Blastochloris viridis: one gene and its partner. The main gene of each other region encodes a partner of the protein of the gene in region 2 in a complex. Links are inferred from orthologs where the notes say so. Each region holds a gene or a part of one and is shown on either strand. Other genes may lie near its edges.

What was found. The genes of interacting proteins can lie anywhere in the genome.
Region 1: the proteins of tig (region 2) and rpsG are in contact, whole or in part, in a crystal structure (PDB 3GTY), measured with the Thermotoga maritima proteins. The link is inferred for Blastochloris viridis from one-to-one orthologs. Residues at the interface, in WP_004081061.1 of Thermotoga maritima: Glu122, Val124, Val129, Leu130, Tyr133, Glu188, Gly259, Ile262, Tyr263, Glu266, Ser270, Glu273, Gln274, Glu277, Arg308, Gln311, Ile312, Ser315, Tyr316, Glu325, Arg329, Arg336, Leu363, Phe366, Trp367, Arg373, Leu377, Arg381, Leu384, Glu387; in WP_004081843.1 of Thermotoga maritima: Lys34, Lys52, Lys55, Glu59, Arg62, Gln63, Glu66, Asn67, Lys69, Val71, Arg95, Ala109, Lys110, Lys111, Gly112, Arg113, Pro114, Glu117, Glu121, Ile124, Ala125, Tyr127, Asn128, Asn129, Thr130, Gly131, Lys135, Asp139, Arg142, Met143.

The regions. Positions count from the first base shown.
Region 1 is NZ_CP012946.1:1,502,140-1,505,587, forward strand. What follows is about bases 315-3,058. They hold rpsG (30S ribosomal protein S7), read left to right. Parts: upstream 315-1,323; coding sequence 1,324-1,794; downstream 1,795-3,058. Other genes in these bases: rpsL (30S ribosomal protein S12), read left to right, coding at 941-1,312; fusA (elongation factor G), read left to right, coding at 1,828-3,058. Outside these bases: BVIR_RS06650 (hypothetical protein), read left to right, coding at 1-201; more of fusA, read left to right, coding at 3,059-3,448.
Region 2 is NZ_CP012946.1:1,139,277-1,142,975, reverse strand. What follows is about bases 1-2,995. They hold tig (trigger factor), read right to left. Parts: upstream 2,182-2,995; coding sequence 820-2,181; downstream 1-819. Other genes in these bases: BVIR_RS05065 (multicopper oxidase family protein), read left to right, coding at 2,543-2,995; BVIR_RS05080 (ATP-dependent Clp protease proteolytic subunit), read right to left, coding at 22-660. Outside these bases: more of BVIR_RS05065, read left to right, coding at 2,996-3,699. UniProt on the Bacillus subtilis protein: Involved in protein export. Acts as a chaperone by maintaining the newly synthesized protein in an open conformation. Functions as a peptidyl-prolyl cis-trans isomerase.

The sequences.
Region 1 (3,448 bases), 360 kb from region 2 along the record:
ACCAGCGTCTACGAGCTGGTTCGCGGCGATAAGAAGACGCGAATCAATGGAATCTGGACCGTTCGCGGAAATCAGTTCTGCCGTCGGTTCGATCGGCCGAAGGAGAACGAGATTTGCCTGGATTATCGCCGCGTCAACGACTCGACGGTCGCGGTCTATAACGTCAGGAAGCTGATCGCCCGTCAGCACCGGCTGCAGTGAAAGCACCTGCTTCGAATCGGAACGTTGCGTCTGCGCCGGGATTTTCTTCGAATCATCTGCGCATTTCGAATCATCCGGCACGAGGGTTAGCGGCGCCGATCAGCATTGGCGGGGGTCATTGTGACCGGCGAGGCCGCGATTCCCCCTCCGTGCGGGCTTTGGTCGCAACGGTGACGATTCCGTCTCAGGAAAGAATCGTTTCCAAATGCAGCGGTGAGTTGGCGCAAAATTAACCGTTTCGCGGGAAATTCCGGCCGGTTTGGCGCGGTGAAGGCACCCAAAGGCGGCTTAAGGCGAGGCGGGCATAGCTGCCGTGCACCTGGGGCGTGAGTAAATACCACCTGAAATGGCGGCGGAATGCATCGATCGTCCGACCGGGATGGTTTCCAAGCGTTTTCAGGCTTGACGCCTCGCAGCACAGCTTCTAGAAACGCCGGACTTTCGACAGGCGGTCGGTTCCGCCCGATCCGCGCGCCTAGCGTGGACGCAGGGATCCGAGACGCTGTCGCAGTAGCCGGCGAAAGCTGAAACCAGGCGCAAGCCCCAGGTTGCATGAACGCAGTGGAATTTCTGCTGCGGTCCTCTTTTGCAGCGAAACGCTCTCCGCCAAATGGCGGGCGGCGTTTACGGCGTTTGGGCTGTTCGAACATGGGCGGCCGTTTCGCGATTGCGGGTATGACACCCGCCGTCGCGGGTGAGTTCGGTCGAGAGACGAAACAAAAGGGTCCGAAGGCGAACCATGCCGACGATCAACCAGCTGATCCGCAAGCCCCGCGTGGCGAGCGTCTATCGCGAAAAGGCCCGCCATCTGGAGGGCAGCCCGCAGAAACGCGGGGTCTGCACGCGCGTCTACACGACCACGCCGAAGAAGCCGAATTCGGCCCTCCGCAAGGTCGCGAAGGTTCGCCTCACCAACCACTTCGAGGTGATCGGGTATATCCCGGGCGAAGGTCATAACCTCCAAGAGCACTCGGTGGTGATGATCCGTGGCGGCCGCGTGAAGGACTTGCCGGGCGTGCGCTACCACATCCTGCGCGGTGTGCTCGACACCCAGGGCGTCAAGAATCGCAAGCAGCGCCGTTCGAAGTACGGCGCCAAGCGGCCGAAGTAAGGGAGCCAACGATGTCCCGTCGTCATCGTGCCGAGCGCCGCGAAGTCCTTCCCGATCCTAAGTTCGGGAATGTCGTCGTTTCGCGCTTCATGAATTCGATCATGAAGCAGGGCAAGAAGTCGGTTGCCGAGCAGATCGTCTATGGCGCCTTCGATGTGATCGAAGGACGCGCCAAGGCGAACGCGCTCGGCGTGTTTCAGCAGGCGCTCGAAAACGTGATGCCTGCGATCGAAGTGCGGTCGCGGCGCGTCGGCGGTGCCACCTATCAGGTGCCGGTCGAGGTTCGGCCGGAGCGTCGCCAGACTCTGGCGTTCCGCTGGATCATCGGCGCTTCGCGCAACCGCAACGAAAAGACAATGATCGACCGCTTGTCGGCCGAGTTGCTCGATGCTTCCAACAATCGCGGCAACGCGGTTAAGAAGCGCGAAGACACCCACAAGATGGCGGAAGCGAACCGCGCCTTCTCTCACTATCGTTGGTGACGCTGGTCGCGCGCGCCCGTCGAGGACATTCTCATGCCCCGTAGCCATCCGATCGAGGACTACCGCAATTTCGGCATCATGGCCCACATTGATGCCGGGAAGACGACGACCACGGAGCGGATCCTCTATTACTCCGGGAAGAGCCATAAGATCGGCGAGGTGCACGACGGCGCCGCGACGATGGATTGGATGGAGCAGGAGCAAGAGCGCGGCATCACCATCACGTCCGCCGCGACGACCTGCTTCTGGAATGGCAAGCGTCTGAACATCATCGACACGCCAGGTCACGTCGACTTCACCATCGAGGTCGAGCGGTCGTTGCGCGTGCTCGATGGTGCGGTGTGCGTTCTCGACGGCAACCAGGGCGTCGAGCCGCAGACCGAGACGGTGTGGCGCCAGGCCGACAAGTACAACGTGCCGCGCGTCGTGTTCGTCAACAAGATGGACAAGATCGGCGCTGACTTCTTCAAGTGCGTCGACGACATCGTGACACGCGTCGCCGGCAAGCCGGTGTGCCTGCAGCTGCCGATCGGCTCGGAAAGCAATTTCCGCGGCGTGATCGACCTCATCCGCATGCGCGCCATCATTTGGGACGACGAGGCGCTCGGCGCGAAGTATCGCGAGGACGACATTCCGGCCGATCTCGCCGACAAGGCGGCCGAATATCGTACCAAGCTGATCGAGGCTGCGGTCGATCTCGACGACGAGGTGATGAGCGCCTACCTCGAGGGCGTCGAGCCCGACGAGGCGACGTTGAAGCGTCTGGTGCGCAAAGCCGTGGTCACCCGGACGTTCAACCCGGTGCTGTGCGGCTCGGCGTTCAAGAACAAGGGCGTGCAGCCGCTGCTCGATGCGGTGGTCGATTTTCTGCCGTCGCCGCTCGATCGCGGTGCCATCGGCGGTACCGACCCGCGCAACGAGGAAGAGGTTGTCCGCAATCCGTCCGACGACGAGCCGACCTCCGTGCTCGCGTTCAAGATCATGGACGACCCGTTCGTCGGCACCATCACCTTCTGCCGCATCTACTCGGGCAAGCTCGAGAGCGGCATGCAGCTTCTCAACTCGATCAAGGAGAAGCGCGAGCGTGTTGGCCGCATGCTGCTGATGCATGCGAACTCGCGCGAGGACATCAAGGAAGCCTTTGCTGGCGACATCGTCGCGCTGGCCGGCCTGAAGGACGCTCGCACCGGCGACACGCTGTGCGATCCTCTGAAGCCGGTGATCCTGGAGAAGATGGAGTTCCCCGATCCGGTCATCGAGATCGCGATCGAGCCGAAGTCCAAGGCCGACCAGGAAAAGCTCGGCGTAGCGCTGCAGAAGCTGGCAGCGGAGGATCCGTCCTTCCGCGTGTCGACCGATCAGGAGTCCGGCCAGACCATCCTCAAGGGGATGGGCGAGCTGCACCTCGACATCAAGGTCGACATTCTGCGCCGCACCTACAAGGTCGACGCGAATATCGGTGCGCCGCAGGTGGCATATCGCGAGCGGATCACGCGGGCGACCACGATCGACTACACGCATAAGAAGCAGACCGGCGGCACTGGGCAGTTCGCCCGCGTCAAGCTGGTGTGCGAGCCGAACGAGCCGGGCAAGGGCTTCGAGTTCGAATCGAAGGTCGTTGGTGGCTCGGTTCCGAAGGAATACCTGCCGGGCG
Region 2 (3,699 bases):
GCCGGCGCCGCGAACGGACGGTCAGGACGCCTTGAGGTCCTTGGCGGCCTCGTCGGGACGCTTGTCGATCACCTGATCGACCAGACCGAAATCCTTGGCGACCGACGAGGTCATGAAGTTGTCGCGCTCCAGCGCGTCCTCGATTTCCTTCACGGTGCGGCCGGTGTGGTGAACGTAGATCTCGTTCAGCCGGCGCCGCAGGCTCTCGATCTCGCGCGCGTGAATCAGGATGTCGGAGGTCTGACCCTGGAAGCCGCCGGAGGGCTGGTGGACCATGATGCGGGCATTCGGCAGCGCAAACCGCAGCCCGGCCTCGCCCGCCGCCAGCAGCAGCGAGCCCATCGACGCCGCCTGACCGACGCACAGCGTCGAGACCGGCGGGCGGATGAACTGCATGGTGTCGTAGATCGCCAGTCCCGACGTCACCACCCCGCCCGGCGAGTTGATGTACATCGAGATTTCCTTCTTCGGATTCTCGGCTTCCAGGAACAACAACTGGGCGACGATGAGCGTGGACATGCCATCCTCGATCGGGCCCGTGATAAAAATGATACGTTCCTTCAGCAGGCGGGAGAAAATGTCATAGGCCCGCTCGCCGCGGTTGGTCTGCTCGACCACCATCGGGACGAGGTTCATATAGGTTTCGATGGGGTCGCGCATCGTGATCCTCGCAATGGCACTGCCGTAAGCTGAAGTGCGCAAGCATGGCCTTGAGCCTCGCTCGCGCAGTCCGGAAGGGTGGTGCCGTCGGCAGGAATTTCAAGTACTGCCGGCCGACGGCCGTCCGCGAAACATCGCATGAGTCGGCGCGTGCGGACCTCACCCGGCCAGCTTATCGGCGTCCTCTTCGCGGAACAATTCTTCCTTGCTCACCCGCTTCTCGGTCACCTGAACCAGCGTCAGCAGGTGATCGACCACCTTCTCCTCGAAGATCGGCGCGCGCAGGCTGGCCAGAGCGTTCGGATTCTTGCGGTAGTAGTCCCACACCTGCTGCTCCTGACCGGGGAAGCTGCGGGCGCGCTCGACCAGCTGGCGGGTGACCTCGTCGTCGGTCACCTTGATCTCAGCCTTGGTTCCGAGCTCCGCCAGCACCAGGCCGAGGCGGACACGACGCTCGGCAATCTTGCGATACTCGGCGCGGGCGGCCTCCTCGGTGGTGTCTTCATCCGCGAAGGTCTTGCCGGCCTGCTGCATCTCGCTGGTGATCTGGCCCCAGATGCTGTCGAATTCCTGGGCCACCAGGCCGTCCGGCAGCGCGAAGCTGTGACGCTCGTCGAGCGCATCGAGCAGCGCCCGCTTGACCCGGGCGCGGGACAGACCGTCGCGCTCGCCGCTCAGGCGGTTGCGGATGGCATCCTTGAGGCCGTCGAGGGTATCGATTCCGAGCGTCTTGGCGAAGGCATCGTCGACCTCGACCACGCCGGGAGCGGCGATCTCGGTGCAGGTCACCTCGAACGCGGCATCCTTGCCGGCGAGGTGCGGCGCCAGATAGTTGGCCGGGAAGGTGACGTTGACGGTGCGGGTCTCGCCGACCTTGATGCCGATCAGTTGCGGCTCGAAGCCCGGGATGAAGGTGTCGGAGCCCAGCACCACCGGCACATCCTCGGCAGTGCCGCCATCGAACGGCTCGCCGCCGATGGTGCCCTTGAACGAGATCGTCACCCGGTTGCGCGGCTCGGCCGCGCTGCCCTCCGGACGGGTCTCATAGGGCCGGTTCTGGTCGATCAGGCGGTCGATCGCCTGATCGACGTCGGCGTCTTCGACCGGCGCCACCGGCTTTTCGACCGCAATGGCGGTGAAATCGGCCAGCACGATCTCGGGCAGGACCTCCAGCGCCACGGTGTAGGTGAGGTCGGCCTGACCCTCGACCGCGGCCTGCACCGCGTCCTGGTTCTCAGGGAAGGTCACCTTGGGCTCGAGTGCGAGCTTCAAGCTGTTGTCGGCGACGATCTGGCTGTTGGCCTCGGCCACCGCCTGCTCGATCACCTCGACCATCACCGAGCGGCCATAGAGCCGCTTGAGGTGGGCCAGCGGCACCTTTCCGGGCCGAAAGCCGTTGATACGGACTCGGTCCTTGAGTTCCTCGATGCGGGAGATGGCGCGACGGTCGAGGTCGCTGGCCTCGAGAACCACGCGGAACTCGCGCTTCAGGCCTTCGTCAACGGTTTGGGTTACCTGCATGGTCGCGCTCTTTCGAATCGAAGGTCTGTCCCGCCCCGCGCGGGTCAAGCACTGGCCGCTTTTCCCAAGGTTAAAGGGCGTCACGACCCGACTTCGCGGGAGATGGTGCGGGCGGAGGGGCTCGAACCCCCACGACTTTCGTCACTGGAACCTAAATCCAGCGCGTCTACCAGTTCCGCCACGCCCGCAACGACACGGGCTCGCGCTCGTGGTCGGTCGGGAGGCGGCTTATAGCACGCACTTCCCCCGATTCCAGCGGGAAATGCGGCAAGACCGCCACGACCAACAGCGAAGACGGCGCGTCCCGCCACGATCGATGACATAACACGGCGCCGCCCGAGCCTGAACCCAGAGATGCCGAATGACCCAACGCCGTATGTCCCGCCGCATCGTGCTGGGCGGCGCCCTCGTCTGGCTGGTCGCGCTTGCGCCGAGCCGGCCGTCCGCCGAGCCGGCCGCACCGGAGCGGACGCCGCGCCGCCTTGCGCTGCGGCCGGCCAGCGCCGCGCTGCGCGGCGCCGATTCGCCGCCGACGCCAGCGTGGGGATTCGACGGCGCGGTGCCCGGCCCGGTGCTGAAGGTGCGGCGCGGCGGCGAAGTCTGGGTCACCGCCGCCAACGAACTGCCCGGGCCCACCGCCATCCACTGGCACGGCCTGCGCATCGACAACCGCATGGACGGCGTGCCGCACCTCACCCAGCCGCCGATCGCCCCCGGCGCCAGCTTCGACTACCGCTTCACCTGCCCGGACGCCGGCACCTTCTGGTACCACACGAACAGCGTCGAGCAACTCGGCCGCGGCCTCGCCGGCGCGCTGATCGTCGAGGAGGACACGGCGCCGGCGGCCGACCACGACCTCGTTCTTCTGCTGCAGGACTGGCTCATCACCGCGGCCGGCGCCCTCGACTCCACGGTCGCCGAGCCCGGCACCGCCGGCCGGGTCGGATCGCTCGCCACCCTGAACGGCCAGCCCGGCCAGGACGTTGCCGTGAAGGCGAGCGACCGCGTCCGCCTGCGCCTGATCAACGCCACCACGGCGCGCATCGCGGCGCTGACGTTCGAGGGCGGCCTCAAGCCCGTGGTGGTCGCAGTCGACGGCCAGCCCGCCGAGGTGTTCGAGCTCGGCCGGCCGACCCTTGCCCTGCCGCCCGGCGCCCGGGTCGACGTGATGGTGGACATGCCGGCCGCCGCGACCGATGCCTCGCCGCCGGCCATCCGGCTGCGCGGCTACGGCACCGACGCGGTGCTGGCGCGCTTCGTCATCGATCCCGGCCCGCCGCGGCGACCCGATCCGCTCGGCAAGGTCGCGGAGCTGCCGGCCAATCCCCTGCCCCGCACCATCGAGCTGACGGGCGCCCTCCGCGCCGAACTGGTGATGGACGGCGGCGGCCAGGAGTCCGCGCTCGCGCCGGCGAAGGAGCCAACCCGCGAGCGCCCCCCGACTGCTGCAAAGGATTCCGCTGCAAAGGACAAGGAGCCGCCGAAGACGACGGTCGCCAGGCCGCCGGCGTGGGCCTT